4 regions of the Lysinibacillus sp. JNUCC 51 genome follow, and region 3 is predicted to be linked to each of the others. Evidence: riboswitches for the same ligand, from Rfam matches in the RefSeq annotation. Region 3 holds a riboswitch; each other region holds the start of a gene.
What was found. A riboswitch is a leader RNA that binds a small molecule or an ion and turns the genes downstream of it on or off. The one in region 3 is predicted to bind cobalamin.
Positions count from the first base shown of each region.

Region 1: it holds a riboswitch for cobalamin, as region 3 does, so the genes downstream of both, nikA (nickel ABC transporter substrate-binding protein) here and JNUCC51_RS21545 ((2Fe-2S) ferredoxin domain-containing protein) in region 3, are expected to answer to the same signal.
Region 2: it holds a riboswitch for cobalamin, as region 3 does, so the genes downstream of both, cobT (nicotinate-nucleotide--dimethylbenzimidazole phosphoribosyltransferase) here and JNUCC51_RS21545 ((2Fe-2S) ferredoxin domain-containing protein) in region 3, are expected to answer to the same signal.
Region 4: it holds a riboswitch for cobalamin, as region 3 does, so the genes downstream of both, JNUCC51_RS13635 (ATP:cob(I)alamin adenosyltransferase) here and JNUCC51_RS21545 ((2Fe-2S) ferredoxin domain-containing protein) in region 3, are expected to answer to the same signal.

Region 1 covers NZ_CP065545.1:5,001,549-5,005,766, forward strand. The annotation lists gene nikB (nickel ABC transporter permease) at 1-517, opposite strand, end outside; gene nikA (nickel ABC transporter substrate-binding protein) at 589-2,208, opposite strand; cobalamin riboswitch at 2,351-2,542, opposite strand; gene JNUCC51_RS24205 (histidine phosphatase family protein) at 2,937-3,515, opposite strand; gene JNUCC51_RS24210 (M3 family oligoendopeptidase) at 3,753-4,218, opposite strand, start outside.
Region 2 covers NZ_CP065545.1:1,095,271-1,099,488, forward strand. The annotation lists gene JNUCC51_RS05685 (methionine gamma-lyase family protein) at 1-81, opposite strand, end outside; gene JNUCC51_RS05690 (trimeric intracellular cation channel family protein) at 340-945, shown strand; gene cobT (nicotinate-nucleotide--dimethylbenzimidazole phosphoribosyltransferase) at 1,046-2,101, opposite strand; cobalamin riboswitch at 2,216-2,391, opposite strand; gene JNUCC51_RS05700 (YheC/YheD family protein) at 2,603-3,367, opposite strand; purine riboswitch at 4,018-4,116, shown strand; gene add (adenosine deaminase) at 4,189-4,218, shown strand, end outside.
Region 3 covers NZ_CP065545.1:4,472,205-4,476,422, reverse strand. The annotation lists gene cobJ (precorrin-3B C(17)-methyltransferase) at 1-1,631, opposite strand, end outside; gene JNUCC51_RS21545 ((2Fe-2S) ferredoxin domain-containing protein) at 1,636-2,007, opposite strand; cobalamin riboswitch at 2,146-2,329, opposite strand; cobalamin riboswitch at 2,547-2,730, shown strand; gene JNUCC51_RS21540 (energy-coupling factor ABC transporter permease) at 2,874-3,620, shown strand; gene JNUCC51_RS21535 (energy-coupling factor ABC transporter substrate-binding protein) at 3,623-3,895, shown strand; gene cbiQ (cobalt ECF transporter T component CbiQ) at 3,899-4,218, shown strand, end outside.
Region 4 covers NZ_CP065545.1:2,809,061-2,813,278, forward strand. The annotation lists gene JNUCC51_RS13625 (C40 family peptidase) at 1-261, shown strand, start outside; gene JNUCC51_RS13630 (hypothetical protein) at 804-1,352, shown strand; cobalamin riboswitch at 1,580-1,786, shown strand; gene JNUCC51_RS13635 (ATP:cob(I)alamin adenosyltransferase) at 1,989-2,531, shown strand; gene JNUCC51_RS13640 (ABC transporter substrate-binding protein) at 2,533-3,498, shown strand; gene JNUCC51_RS13645 (tyrosine-protein phosphatase) at 3,774-4,218, shown strand, end outside.

The DNA.
Region 1 (4,218 bases), 530 kb from region 3:
CATTTGTCGGGAAGATTCCTAATTTCAAGCTAAATAAATATAATAGTAAAAAACCTAACCAAAATGTTGGAATCGATACACTCATGACCGTAAATAGTCTAATTACTTTATCGATGATGGAATGCTTATACAATGCACTTATTATTCCTAATGGCATACTTATTCCTAAAATCAAGACAAATGCAGCAACTGCTAATTCAATGGTTGCGGGTATTTTAGCGAATAGCTCATGTGCTACAGGTAATTTACTTACAAAAGATGTACCAAAATCTAAATGCAAAACGCCTTTTATCCATAGCAAATATTGAATAAAAAAAGGTTTGTCTGTTCCAAGTTCTTCTCGTAAAGTTTGAATGGCTTCTGCTGTTGGTGCAACTCTTGCTAATCTAAGAATGACCTCAGCAGGTTCTACTGGGACGAAACGAATAAATACAAAGGTCAGGATGGATACACCCAATAGTACAAACGGTAATGTTAAAATTCTTTTTAAACAAAACATCCATGTCGATTCATACATGCTGTCACTTCCTAATCAATCCTATGATAAAGAGAGAGTTGTCTTTTATCGACATACTCTCTCTTTTACAGTTATTTTTCTTTCTCCATTTGTGCAAATGGAATATCGTATTCAGATGCACGTGGAGCAAAATCCTTCATATATGGCTGATAAATCACGCTATTAGTTTCGTAAGATATAGGATAGAATAGTGCTTGGTCATGGAACATGGTTAAAATATCCGTATAAAGTTGCACTCTCTCTTTTTCATCTGTACCTACTAATAATTGATGAATTTTGTTATCGATTTCTTTGGCATTTGGTAAGCCTAATTTCGCTTCATAGACACCATTAGCGTTTGGTGTAGCTGATTCATTAGCAAAGCTATGTGGATCTGTTGGTGGTCCATTTGTACGCCAGAAATTAATATCGACTTGATTATCCATTAATTTTTGAAGACCCACCATCACATCTGCGCCTTCTAAATTCAACTGTACCCCTATTTTTGCTAGTTCACCTTGCATGAGTTCCGCCATTGGTTTTTGAATCGCATCTGTTGCAATGTAGATTAAATCTAATGTTAGTGGTTGTCCGTCTTTAGAGCGAATTTTTTCACCCTTTTGTAGCGTCCATCCCGCTTCATCAAGAAATTGCTGCGCTTTTTTCGGATTATATAAAATTGGAGCTAAATCAATATTGGCATATGGTATAGCATCCCAAAATAGTGTATGGGCAACTTTTTCTGTACCATGTGTAATACTGTCAACCATTTGCTCCTTATTGATTGCATATTGAATCGCTTGACGTACCTTTAATTCTGCCAATGGTCCAGACTGTGTATTAAAAAGCAGCGCTCGCGTAGACAAAGGTTCAGACGTAGCGGTTTTATATTTTCCACTATCTTTTAAATACGTATAGTTATCTAAACTAATGATGCCACGACCATATATTAAATCTAATTCTTCGTTTTCAAATGCTAACGAAATAGATTCTGAATCAGGAATAATTTTTACTTTTATTTTATCTACAAGAGGTTTTTCACCCCAGTAGTTTTCGTTTCGACTAAATAAAGCATATTCATCCTTTTTGTATTCTGTTAATACCCATGGGCCTGTCCCAATTGGTGCTTTGATTGAATCTTGTGTCGTATCACCTTTAGGGAATCCATTTTCCCCTAAAAAACGGAACGGTCTTACGAAGGCAAGTTCGTTTAATACAGGGTAATAGGGTTCATCCAATTGCAAACGAATTGTAAAGTCATCCACTTTCACAACGTCTTTAATATGATTGACCATGCCCATCCAAGAATGCATATCACGATTAGCTAAAACTGCATTAAAGTTACGAATCACATTGTCTGCATTAAAAGCCGTTCCATCAGAATACTTAACATCTTTTCTCAAATGGAAAACATAAGAGGTTTTATCCTCTGAGATGTCCCAACTTTCCGCTAGTTTCGGCGTAATTGTTCCGTCATCGTTATATTCAACCAATGATTCATAGACCATTGCTTGTGCTGTCATTTGATTTGGTAAATATGTATGGGGATTTAATGGACCTACATCTAATGGCCACCCAATCGTTATCATTTTTTCGTCTGTCTGTTGTTTCGATGCTGTCTCTCCCTTTTCATGATCAGTGCTTGTACAGCCAGTGAGTAAACTGAAGATCAAAACAAGCATGAAAGGAAGTAAATACTTAGTCAATCTCATTTTCTGTCTCCTATCGTTGTTTGCGGTGCACGAATCTACTTATTAAAAGAAGGCATAAAAAAAACCTTATTTCAAAAGAATAAGGACAGAATAACTTACTATGAGTAAACTCCCATCCATCTCCCTATCTTTCGTAGATCATCAATGAATCTCTTTACAAGCAGGCATTCTGGCTCATGAATCATGATTTTGCTTCACCTTCCCAAGTAATCACTCAGTGGTAATCGAAACAAAACTCCTCATTTACAGCTGCGGGACAGCATGGGATTTACACCCATTTTCCTTTTAATTGAATGAAAGTTATCTCACTCAAACTTGTAATGATTGCTATGAAATTAGTATTAAACATAACATGCTCTAATGTTCGCGTCAATTTTATTTTCTGAATATAATAAAATTCACAAAATAAATAATGACTAACATAACAAGGCCAGGAGCTTAAACCTGGCCTTGTTTGACTTCAGCTTTCTTCAATGAAAACAGAATATAGATCTTTATCAATTTCATGGGAATCTTCTATAACCCACGAGGTTTCGGTTAAAATTCGCTGCAACCCCTCCAGCCCTAGATATCGGATTTGCACGCCAATAAACTCTGTAAAACCTAGGTATCATGGATTTACATTCGCCCGGTCGAAAATTAATGAACCCGTGACCCTTTTTATCAAACTTTATTCCCTGCGCCATTTCTCAATAATAGCTCCTGTTTTCATTACAATGTAATAGTTATTAGTCAACATTAATTTGAAACCATCCTGTTTCATCAGGAAAGTCCCTTCTGGATAACGTTTGGCCAGAAATCAATTGACGATATGAAGTGATAGTACCATCGTGTGAAACTATAAAAATCTTATCTTTTTTCAATAACTTCAAATTTGCAATAAATTGTTGTGCAATGTTATTGAAATCACTATCTGGCATAGTATTTATACCATCTGACCACAAATCAGGAGGCACATTCATATCGATTTCTAGATTCGGATAATCCTTTTTGATTGTTTCTAAATTAATGATTTTATCACAAGGCAATGTTTTTCCATTTGGGTGGAAAGGAAATATTCGTGGGGAAACAAATGGGCTTACTATCTTACGACAATCAACATGCGAAGTCCAAATTAGTGCAGTTTCCAGCGTTCTTTTAAGAGGACTAATAAATATAATATCTTCTTCCGTTAAGGTGAACTTTTTCCTTAACAACTTCGCTTGACTTATTCCTAATGCTGTTAATGAAGGATTATTTACTTGCAAGCTATTTGGAAAAGCTAGTGTGTGTTCACCTTGGCCATGACGAATAAATATCAATTCCACTTTATCACCACTCTTCTTAACAAATAAAATGCCGTTAGATTGATCAAAATAGCGTATTCTTTTTGATTACACCTCACAGACCAGGCAGCGTTATTTATCTCGAAATTTAATCTTTAATATACTATGAACACCAGTACCATCGAGATAATGTTTTCACCATATTCAATAAGTCCACCAGGAAAGTCTACTTACTAATGAAGGTGGTTTATTTTCTTTATCATTAAGGTTTCGTTATCTTTAAATAATGTTACACTCACTACTTAATTTGATAAATTCATCCACATCTTTAATGCATAATTCAATTCCTTTTATCCAAAATGCTTCCGAAGTGATATCTTCACCTAAATGTTTCATCACTAAATCTTCTGTGCACATACTCCCTGAATCGCGAAGCAAATTCAAATAACATCTTTCGAATTCTTTACCTTTTTCTTTTGCCTTTGCAAATAAACTCAATGCAAACAAATATCCGAATGAATATGGAAAATTATAAAAAGGAGATTGTGTAATATAATAATGTGGTGTCCATATCCATGAATGCAGTGAAGGATTATCAAGAGAACCATCATATCCTTCATCTATTGCTTCTTGCATAATTTCGTTTAAGCGTGAAGATGAAACAATTCCTTCTTTACGTTCTTCATAAAATTTCATTTCAAATAAAAACCTAGAATGAATATTCATGAAATTCATGACACTACGC
Region 2 (4,218 bases), 1.7 Mb from region 3:
TGCATGAAAAGGGCGTACCTTTTCTTCTATTTTAGCAGCTAACGCTAGTGTTTCTTCTGATAAATTGGTTGTAAAAGTCATTATGTTATTCTCCATTTCACATTTGTTCAAATCTTATCTTAACAATTTGTGAGCTTGCCTGCAAAGCTTGCTTTTGAAAGCGCGGGTATTCTTCTTGTTTCAAATTTTCATTTGGCGTTAAACTAAATAACGAACTTAATCTATTTAATTCTGCTATAATAAGATATTTGATATCTGATAATTCTAAATCGCAAGTCGATGCTTTCTAATATGTAATCTACAACAAGAAATGATTTATTCAGATAAGGGGTGAAAAGGTTGGCTTGGGAGTTTTTTAGCATCATTGGAACAATTGCCTTCGCTATTTCCGGGGCAATAATTGCGATGGAGGAAGAATACGATTTATTCGGTGTATATATACTCGGTATCGTAACTGCTTTTGGTGGTGGAGCTATACGGAATCTACTCATAGGTTTACCTGTAACAACACTGTGGGGTCAGGACATGATGTTCCAAATCGCCATTGCAGCCATTACAATTTTTTTCTTATTTCCACATCGACTCATTCAGCACCGGCATCGCTGGGGCAATTTCACCGATGCTATTGGATTATCGGCATTTGCGATTCAAGGTGCTCTCTATGCTGTGAAGCTCGACATGCCTATTAGTGCCGTTATTGTAGCTGCTGTCTTAACAGGGTCAGGTGGTGGAATTGTTCGCGATTTGTTAGCTAGACGACAACCGTTAGTTCTTCGTGATGAAGTCTATGGCGTTTGGGCAGCATTAGCCGGGCTTATTATCGGACTTCAACAATTCTCAGGGGATATCTTTTTATATGTATTATTTGGTGTGATCACAGTACTAAGAATACTTTCATATATGAAGAAATGGCGTTTACCGTTACGGAAGTTGAATCGAGCATAGCTATACTGCTACATAATAACAAGCCCAAATCTGATATTTGGGCTTGTTATTTAATTTCTTGTTTATCACAAACACCGTGCATCCACGGCAGCGACTAAAGTTACTTTTTCAACAGCAACATAGATTCCTCTAATGTAGCCATGTTTTTCATCATAGAGCATGCTGCATCTAAAATAGGAAAGGCTAATGCTGCACCTGAGCCTTCACCTAATCGCATATTCATTTGCAGCATCGGTTCAATTCCGAGCATTTCAGCGGCAATTTTTGCACCTGGTTCTTCAGAGGCATGTGAAGGAACTATATAGTCTTTTACGTTTGGTTCAAGTTCGTATGCAATAAGAGCAGCAATGGTAGAAATAAAGCCATCAATAACAACAGGCTTGCGATGCGCAGCTGCGGCAAGTATCACTCCAGCCATAGCGCCTATTTCTAATCCACCAACTTTTGCAAGAATATCAATAGCATCATGACGATTTGGTTTGTTTAATGTAATAGCATTGTGAATGACTTCTACTTTATGTGCTATCCCCCCTGGCCCAACACCTGCACCGAAGCCTGTCACTTCATTGGGATGACATTCGCGAAGAACCGATAATATTGCAGCACTCGGTGTTGTATTTCCAATGCCCATTTCACCCGTCCCGAGTACATTTATCCCCTTGTTTATTTCTTCCGTAGCTACTTCAATTCCTACTTCAATGGATTGAATGGCTTCTTCCCGTGTCATAGCAGGACCTTTCGCCATATTGTCCGTTCCATATTTAATCTTTTTTATGATGACCCCAGCATCATGCGGAATATCCTCTTTTACGCCAACGTCTACCGTGACAATTTTTGCATTTGTTATTTTCGCTACAGCACAAACACCAGTCCCTCCTCTTGGAAAATTTAATGTTTGAAAGACCGTCACATTTTGTGGATTAGATGTCACCCCTTCATCACAAACACCATGATCTGCGGCACAGACAATAATCGCTTTTTTATCAATCTCAGGAAATAGTTCTCCTGTAATCCCTGATAGTTGTACAGCAAGGGTCTCTAGTCTTCCCAAGCTTCCAGGAGGCTTGCAAAGTGCATCTATGCGTTCTCTTGCCTGCTCCATCATTTTGTGGTCAGCACTTTGAATGTTTTGAATCGTCTGTTGTAATAATTGCATGAAAATTTCCCCTTTCTTTTTTGCCCTTGTTACTCGAAGAATGATTTAGAGAAAAAAATAAAAAGCCTGTAGTTTATTCCATAACAAATAAACTACAGACTTTTCCATCGTCTATATAACCGAAGCAGTTAGGCAGGTCTCCTGGCTCAATTTCAACATTTCATAGAACCTTCCCAGACTATGCTAGTGGCATTCTCTATGAAACTCTCTTTTACAGTGGTGGGACCGCTAAAGCTTTTCACTTTATTCCCTATTCTCCCGCAGTGGGCACCTAATGCTTTTATGCAATTACTTTAAATCTACGACAAAGTGATTTTTGTGTCAATATATTAGATTAAACGGAAAAATGCTCCAGGAATTTTCCTTCGCTGGCATTTGCTCCAAAAGAGTGAATCAAAAGAATCTTTTAACACTTCGAATAACCAAATAAACTAATGTACGCATATTCAGGTTCCTGAGGGCTTGCAATTGACTAACATGAAAAATAACTACATTTCAAACTTAACCTTCATTTTGCATTTTCCTAATCTCAACAATATTCTTCCAGATCGCTCTATCAACTTTGGCAAAACTACGTATGCTTGGCGTTGTATTTACTTCAAATAATATAGGTTTTCCTTCAAGATTTATTCCAAAATCAATGCCATATTCTCTATTAGGAAAGTGGGATGATATTACTTCAGATGCTAAAATTGATTCTTCTTTTAGAGTGTCTATTGTTTGATCTTTCTTTGTATTATCCATCATCAAATAACCTGATAATAATTCTTCAATCGATATTGCTTGAGAACCCCGATTTGAATTGACAATCCCATGATCCTCAGTTGCAAGCCTTCCGTAAATTCCTCCAATTACCCATTTTCCCTTTAGATTTTGAACATGAACACGAATGGATATTGAATCCCCATCAGGGGTTAGACTTTTGACCCCCTCCTGTATAATATAAATTCCGCTTAATCTACCGTGTTTCTCATATGGATGTAGAACTTGGTGGAAATCCTCAATTGCTGCTACACATTTACTTATTTCTTCACCTTGCATGGTAAATCCGTTAAAACAATAGTGTCCATCTTTTCTTTTGTAGACTTTATACATTGCTCTTCCTTGTCCAGTGCTATTATGTTTCACATAAATATACTCATACTTATTTAATAAATAGATTAGGTTTTCTAGACTGTAAAGTTTTGATTCTGGCATGCAGTTAGTTGTTAAAGGATTTTGTTTTAAAAGTAAGAATTGTTCCCATTTTCCAAGTCCGTTTTTCAATAAACTCACCTCATTTAATTAGATATTTTTATTTCTTTTGTATTGATAGTGTAGTCCTCTCCACTTATGGAGGTTACTTTATTGTATGTAGATAGATTTATCTTGCGTGGGTGGGTGAGACTTGGTAACGTGACTAATATCTCCTATTTTTCTGTTAGAGTCATAATAAATCTACTACACTAGAAAAGTATTATTATGATTGTTCTCAATACATCCATTTTATTGATTTCAAAATCATTAGTTTCTAATATATTTGCCCCACTAATCATTACTTTTAGTTATATAGACATGTCGAGTATGGAGATGGGAGATATTGAAAAAAGGACGAATTTTTTTTAAAAAATATATTCAGACAGACTTGAATTTTTAATGAAATCCATAACGTTCTTTCCGCAAAAGTTGTAGAGGAAGTCGGTTTTAAAGGGATTTGGGCGAGTGGTCTATCGATATAAGGATCATTAGGTGTAAGGGATAATAATGAATGTTGACATTCGGTACTCCAAAATATAAACTCAAAAGGACCTTTTCCTCTTAATAACAACAAATAACTATTTGAAGAAATGTACTTAAACGAACGAAGCAGTTTTGTTGATAAAGGTAGGGACCATGTTGACAATCCGAAATTTTTTTATTATCCTATTAAAAATCATAAATGAATTCAATAATATTTCCGTATAACCCCAATAATATGGTTTGGGGGTCTCTACCAGGAACCGAAATTCCTGATTACGAAGAAAGTACAAGTACAAAACTTGTATTTTCTTTGTGATCAGGAATTTTTTTGTATTTTAAATCTAATAATTTATTTCAGGAGGTCAAAAATGAACTTTTTAACATTGCCAAAAATTGAA
Region 3 (4,218 bases):
GACATATCCTGATACGTGAAATGTAGAATCTTTTTCACACGCTTGAAGTATTTAAACAAACGTTCATTTGGATGCGCATTTGCTTTATATTCTTCGATAATGTCAGTGATAAGTGGTATGAGCTGTTCAGGCTCTAACCCCTCCACAACTGGCTGGGCAGCATGTGCTGTACGACCAACCGGCTTAGCACCAATAAAAACATCAAATTTACTTTTACGATAAACAATTCCAATATCATCGAATACTGCTCGATAACACGCCATACCGCAGCCGTTAAAGCCAATATTTAATGTTTTCGGTAACGACATCCCACCAAGCTTTGCTTGAATCTCTTCTGCATACGGAATCGAATCGTACTTTTCTCCATAACAGAAGTCACAAGCTTTTAACGATAACACATCACCAAGTGGTGCTAGTAAAAAGCCAACTTCACGAAGCTTTGCTGTAGCCTCTTCAGGATCAGACGTAGGAATTTTCAAATGAATCTGATGGTCTGGTGTATACTCCATCGTCCCTTCCTCGCCAACTACCTCAGCTAACGTCATCATTTGTTGAGGAGTAAAGAACTTATTGGCTACCCCAGGACTAACCGCTAATTCAAAAATGGATTCGATTTTTTGTTGAACACGCTTAGGTGTAACTTTCACCGCGCTTGTTCCCTTCACCATAGCAAGTGCAGCTGTCGCCATTTCCAGTGATGATTTCTTAGGCTTTGATTGTGGTCTGATGGCTAAACTGGGCTTAATTCGATTGGCATTAGGATCTGTCGCAAAATCATTACTCGCTGCTCCTGTTTCTTGATTCATTGCCCATGGTTCATTTTCTTCCTTAAGTCGTTGATGTGGTCGTAACGGTTGTTTTTCTTCACCAAGTGTATATTTACGCTGATAACCACGTGGGGTAATCATTTTATTGTCGTAGAAGAATGTTGTTGAATTCCCGATAATAACTGTCGTTAACATGCCAATATCGTGTTCAAGCATTTCTGCTAAAGTAGTCATCGTAATTTCCTGACGGTCACGATACGCGCTTTTCACAAGTCCAACCGGCGTATCTGGTGAACGATATTCTAATAAAATTCGTTGTGCCTCAACGATTTGTCTCGTACGACGCCCACTCTTCGGGTTATAAAGAGCAATAACAAAATCCGCCATAGCTGCCGCTTCCACTCGTTTTGCAATTAAATTCCAAGGTGTTAAGTGATCACTTAGACTAATGGTACAAGCGTCATGCATAATGGGAGCACCTAGTAAACTTGCACAGGAATTAATAGCTGAAATACCAGGAACAATTTCTACCTCGATACCAGTTGCTTCTGTCCAGCCTAGCTCGATTAATACCTCATACACTAATCCAGCCATTCCATAAACCCCGGCATCTCCACTAGAAATGACCGATACGATACTTCCAGCCTCCGCTTGACGTACCGCTTCCTGTGCACGTGAAACTTCCTCTGTCATACCAGTACTAATAATTGACTTTGCACTAACTAAATCCTGAATAAGTTCTACATAAGTTTTATAGCCTATGATCATATCACTTTGTTGTAGTGCCTCCACAGCGCGAGTAGTAATATGTTTAAAGTCTCCAGGGCCAAAGCCAACTACGAAAATCTTACCTTTTTGCGCCATTCTGCTACCCCTCTTTCACCTTTTCAATGCCTTTTATGGCTGTTGTTTGCGCTGTACGCTGTAACGAACCTTCACGCAATGTAAAAACATGCTCATTATGTAACACTTCATGATTTAAATCTTGTACGAGCGCTCTCGCATGCTCCATTGTCGGTACTCGGTACCAATTCCCTTGAGGATAAGCAATGACAACACAAGCATCCTTACATCTGCCATTACAGCGGGTCCTTGTCGTATGTATTTCTTTATCAAGCGCTAGTAACTGTATTTCATCACGGATTGCCAGTGTAATGTCCTCAGCATCTTTTTTCATACAGCTACTGCCATTACAAATAAAAAGATGTGTTTTCATCCCCTCTAAATTCCAAGTTGTCATAGTTTTACTCCCCTCATTTGCTTTTTGGAAAAAAAAAAACCTTTACTCTAGACGAAGAGTAAAGGTTTAGTAGAAGCCAAATAAAAACGAATATTTACAGGTACTCGCTCTCGCTTCAACTTCTCCCTCCGAAAAGTTTGCATGCATCATCACATAAGCAGGTTTCCTGACTTAAGCTTCCTTTTACTTTCGCGCCTTCCTAGCTTTCACTAGTGGCATCCGCGATTTCATCAGCTATTACAGTAGCGGGGGCTGTATCGGATTTTCACCGATTTCCCTATTATCTTGAAAATATTCAAGCACTTATGGATGTTTTATATGAATTTATCTAATTGAAAACTGTTTCTATCATAGCTCATTTTTTTAAAATTTCAATATTTCTTTCTAAATTTGTGACATTTTCATTAATTTTTTTAGAAAGATGTGATATTCATTTTAGATTTATCCGAATTTTCGACATAGAAACTCAATTAAAAATATTTTCATAAAAAGTATAGCATATTTATGGAAAATCATGTTACACTTTGTCGTGAAATCTCACAACTTCATCTTTTTTCGGTGCGAATTGTTCATCATTTCGCTTAAAAGGGAAGCCGGTTCAAGTCCGGCGCGGTCCCGCCACTGTACTAGGGAGTTTTATGATAATGTCACTGTCCAAAGGATGGGAAGGCCTATAAAACGTTGAACTAAAGCCAGGAGACCTGCCGAAAAATATGTGATCGTTTCAACCTACGAGGATGGGTGTGCGGCTTAGCAAATTATAATTTTATTTGCATTTTTTCAGCTATGCATTTTTCCGCAAATGGAGAAGTGCTTTTTTATTTTCGCACGCTAATTCGAAATAATTTATTGAGGAGGAGAGATTTTTGAAATTCTCAGGTTGGAAGCTTAGTTATTTCTTATTGGCATTTTTATTCGTACCAAATCGTGCATTTGCGATGCATATTATGGAGGGCTTTTTGCCAATTGAATGGGCGATTTTTTGGTGGGTCATATCGATTCCTTTTATTATTTTAGGATTACGTTCTATTCGTAAAACCATCGATGAAAATCCTGAAACAAAAATGATATTAGGTCTATCGGGTGCCTTTGCCTTTGTGCTATCAGCTTTAAAAATTCCTTCTGTAACGGGAAGTTGCTCACATCCGACAGGAGTTGGGCTTGGAACAGTTCTTTTTGGACCATTAGCGATGAGTGTTATCGGGACAATCGTATTATTATTCCAAGCTTTACTTTTAGCACATGGTGGGCTTACAACTTTAGGAGCTAATGCCTTTTCCATGGCCATTATGGGCCCTATTATCGCTTACTATGTATTTAAGGGCTCACTAAAAATGGGGCTATCATTTTCCATCGCTGTCTTTTTAGCAGCAATGCTTGGTGACTTAGGTACATATGTTGTCACTTCTGTGCAATTAGCACTTGCCTTCCCTTCTGAGGTCGGAGGCTTTATGGCTTCATTCACAAAGTTTGCAGGTATTTTTGCATTAACGCAAATTCCTCTTGCTGTTAGTGAAGGAATTTTAACAGTGGTCGTTATGAACTTCCTGAAAAAATACAATGTCAGTGAATTAAAAGCTCTACGTGTTTTTTCAGCAAAGGAGGCTCACTAAAAATGAAAAAAAACTTACTGCTTTTAGCAATTGTTGTGTTATTAGCAATCGTTCCCCTATTTATTCAAAAAGGTGCAGAATTCGGAGGTGCTGATGGCGAAGCGGAAGCTGCGATTAGTGAAATAGATGCAAGCTACGAGCCATGGTTTGAAAGCTTATGGGAGCCACCCAGTGGTGAAATTGAAAGCTTATTATTCGCACTTCAAGCTGCTATCGGAGCTGGATTTATCGGCTATTTCATCGGCTTAATGCGCGGCAAACATAAAGAGGGTTAAGAGATGTTACTCATTGATAAGTATGCTTATTTGAATAAACTAGCGTCTGTTCATCCGTTAGAAAAAATGACGTTCTCCCTTGGACTACTTTTATTGTCGCTTATCATGAGAGATGAACGAATTTCACTCATTACATTTATTGTGATGAGTGCTTTTATCATTATCGGCGCAAAAATTCCTACAAAGTATTATGCAAAATTACTATTGCTACCTGGATTTTTTTTACTATCAAGTTTAGTATCAATTTTAATTTCTATTGCGCCAACAACTAGCACGCTACCAACGCACATATGGTCATTTTCTCTTAATAGTTGGACAATTTT
Region 4 (4,218 bases), 1.7 Mb from region 3:
GGTCTTGTACAATGGTCTTACAAACAAGCAGGCGTATCTTTACCACGTACAGCATCACAACAATATTTAGCGACACAACGTATTTCAGCAAGTGAAGCACGTGTAGGTGACCTAGTATTCTTCAGCTATGGTTCAGGCGTAGCGCATGTAGGTATTTACTTAGGAAACAACATGATGATCGACGCTCAAAATAAAGGTGTTGTCATTGAATCACTTGATTGGTGGAATCAATATTTAGTAGGCTTCGGTCGTATTCAGTAAGCCTTACTATTATATAGACGATTTAAATAGCAAAAAAGTCATCTTTGTAAAAGAAAAATTACAAAGATGACTTTTTTTTTGATGGTATTTAAGATCCTCCGAGTAAACCAATCTATAGTTATCTATTAATTTAGGCTCGACTACTCGGTGAATAATGAGTAAAATAACATCTGTGATGAATAAATTTACACAGGTGGATATATTTACTATTATAGTCCCGTTTACTAAAGTGGAGCCGAGGAAAGGGATCACAACATTTATTTATAAAATGATTGTCGTCATTATGGCGTATTTTCCTTGTCAATTCCAATCATAAAGCTAACACGTAAAATTTGTCTTTAATAGTCGAAAGAAATGTTTCCTTGCATAGTGATCCTCATTTCTGATAATTTTGAGATATACAATTAGGGATCTTTGTTGGAAATAAAGTTATTTGTGACTTTAATTTAATAGTAGTAAAGTAACCAACTATATAAATTAAGACAACACCTATAAGTTCGCCATTTTTTTACGTTCTGAAACAATAAAGGTAGGGATGAATCATGGAAAAAGAGATTTTGCAACTTTTTAGTAATTTAACAGAGCGTGACCGTGATATGCAATACAAATCATACGAAGAACTGATGAAAATTATGCAGGAACCAGTTGATTGGACATATTCAGTTTGGGAACAACTTGTTCAGGCTCTTACATACAAAAATGGACATGTGCGTGCAAGTGCTGCACAATTTTTATGCGCGTTGGCTGCAAAAAGTGATCCTGAAGAAAGAGTATTAGAGGACTTTTTAAAGATTTGGGCAGTAACGTATGATGAAAAAACAGAAACTGCAAGGCGTACTTTGCAGGCAATTTGGAGAATAGGTTTAGCAGGGCAGGTACAAAGAGATTTAGTCGTATCATATTTGGCGAAAAGATTTCAAATATGCTTAGACGAAAAGCACCCGAAGTTGATTCGCTATGATATTATTGTATCTTTTAAAAAGCTATTCGATGCAACGAAAGACCCGAAACTACTAGAGATTGCACGGCGTTTAATTGAAGAAGAAGAAGATGTTAAATACAAAAAGAAATATAAGAATGCCATCCGTTAAAAAAAGCTGTTTTTTTGCGCAAATTCTCTCGGTGAGAGATAGCCTTTATAACATCAATCTAAAAGTATAAGAAATCCCTACACAAGCATGAGAAATACCCTTGTGGGCAATGAGATCACCCGAGTGCATAAGGTAATACCTGCTTGATTTTTATCCAACGTATTTGTTTATTCTAATTCCACAGCTATTTTTTCCTATTAATCTATGTTAAACTGCTTAACAAGTGAATAATTCTTGCAGAATAAGGGTGCTGAACTATAGCATAATCGGGAATTCGGTGAAAAACCGAAGCTGTTTCCGCAACTGTAAGTACAGGACTCATAAAGATATACCACTGTCGAATTGTCTGATGGGCAGGTTTTTTATGACTCACAATGTGATTGAATGTTGTGAACTGTACAAGCCAGGAGACCGACCTTTGTTTGAACGTATGATAACTCTTCGGAAGCTAGGAGAATATGCGGCAATTACATAGGCTATATCGTGTCTGCTACGACACTATTTATGTTATTTTCGTTGTTTCCTTATGAGTGGGAACAGCGTTTTTTTATGTACACTTATAATTTACCTGAAGAAATCCTAGGAAGGGTGTGAATGAAGTAAGAATTTTTCACGAAGGAAAGCGGGGACTTAGATTTGAAAAAAGATGCGCGTTATTCTTGTTATCCATTTATGCGTGAAAAGGCATCAACAGTTGATTTTGAAATTCGAACGGATAGCCTTACAACACATATTGGGGTCGCTTTGGCGGCGGTAAAAAAGGAGACGGTAGAGGTAGTAGCAGATGATTTACTAGCCATTTTACCAATGGCTTACCATGTAAATGGCTCAGTCCGAGGCAAATTAGCTGTAACCGAAGATGATTTGACTTGGCTTAGTGATCGCTATGATTTCTATGTTAGTCATGTTAAAGAGGAAATACAAAACTTTGTATTACCTCAAGGAACAGAGGCAGCTTCTGCATTGCATTTATGTCGTAGTGAGGCGAAAAAATCATACCGTGTTTTGCACAAAGTATCTGAAGAACGCGAAGTACCAGCTATTCTCTTTGATTATTTAGGATTGCTAGCCAATGTATTTTTTGTAATGGCTGTCTATATGAATCAGTATGCTGGTATTGCTGAAATACCGTTTATTAGTAAGTCGTACCCGATGAAGAAGAAAAAGGAGAATCAATGAAATGAAGAAAATGTTCAAACTACAATGGCTTTCTGTGTTGATGCTGGCACTCGTATTAGTTGGCTGTGGCACGAAAGAGGATACAAATAAAGAGACTGTTTCTAAGGAAGATCAACAAGTTGAGAAAACTAGCTATAAAGTTAAGGATGACCGTGGTGTAGAAGTAGAGTTTGCTGCTGTACCTAAAACTATTGTTTCATTACAACCGAGTAATACAGAAATTTTATTTTCTCTAGGTGTTGGTGATAAAATCGTTGGTGCAACTAAGTATGATTCGTATCCAGAAGAAGCGCAAAAAATTGAGCGTGTTTCTGATTCTACAAAATTCAACAGTGAGCGTATTTTAGCGTTAAAGCCAGATGTCGTTATTGCCTATACAACTGGTGTCAAAGATGATGAAAATTTAAATGCATTAAAAGGTCTCGAAGATTCTGGTATTAAAGTGTTTGCTATTCAATCAGCTAAATCATTTGATGATGTTTACGGGGATATCCAACAAATCGCAACGGTTATGGGAATCAAAGATAAGGGCGACAAGTTAAATGAAGATATTAAAGGTAAAATTGCAGATGTCCAAGCGAAAGTTAAAGATGTGAAAGAACCAAAAAATATCTATTTAGAAATTAGTCCAAAGCCAGACATTTATACAGCTGGTTCTGGTACATTCCAGCAAGAGATTTTAAATGCTGCAAATGTGAACAATGTTTTTGCTGACCTCCAAAGCTGGGCGAAGGTATCGGAGGAAGATGTCATTGCGAAAAACCCAGATGTCATTTTAACAACAGTAGACTATATGAAAGACCCGGCGGCAGAAATCCTTTCTCGTGATGGATGGAATTCAATGACTGCTATTAAAGATAAAGAAGTTTACTATATTGATACTGATATTTCAAACCGTCCTGGTCCACGTATTGGCGAAGCTGTTGAGTTAATAGCAAAAGCAGCATACCCTGAGTTATTTAAATAGTCTATATTGAAAAAAAGTATTTTGAAGCTGTCCTTTATGGGCAGCTTTTTAACTTCTTTATGAAAATGCAAAGCCGACTCTGGACGCAAATATGCCGAGGCATATTTGATTGGATAAGGTGGATAACTACTCCGCTTCGATAAAGAAGCGCTCAAATAAATCGCCTGATTGCTCTAAGTACTGTATGACATTTCCTAGTGCGAAAATTGGTATTATATCGAATTGTTCTATAAAATAGAGATAAGAATGCTTGCTAATAGAGAGAGGTGCAGTGAGTGAAACAGTTTGATATAAAGATTGTTCCGTTTGAAGCAGTTCATAATTTTCGTGATATGGGTGGATACAAGTCGAGAGATGGGCGTGCTGTTAAGCATGGTTTGATTTATCGTTCAGCAGCACTTGGTAAAATGACGAAAGCGGATAAGGAGCTATTTGAAACGCTAGGTGTGAAAACAATTTTTGATTATCGAGACAACCACGAGGCTCAAAATAATCCTAATCCGGTATTTCCGTATGCCAAGTATATTCAAATACCGGCAAAGGGGAATCATGCTTTTGAGATGCCTACAAACACTGGTGGAAAAGATTTTTATAAGGTTGTAAGCCCAGAGATGTTCCGAGACTTTTATGCACAAATGCCTTTTAATAATGGCTCGTTTAAAAAGTTAATGGCAACGATTCAACATCCTGAAAATTTAGGGCTTGTTCATCATTGTGCGG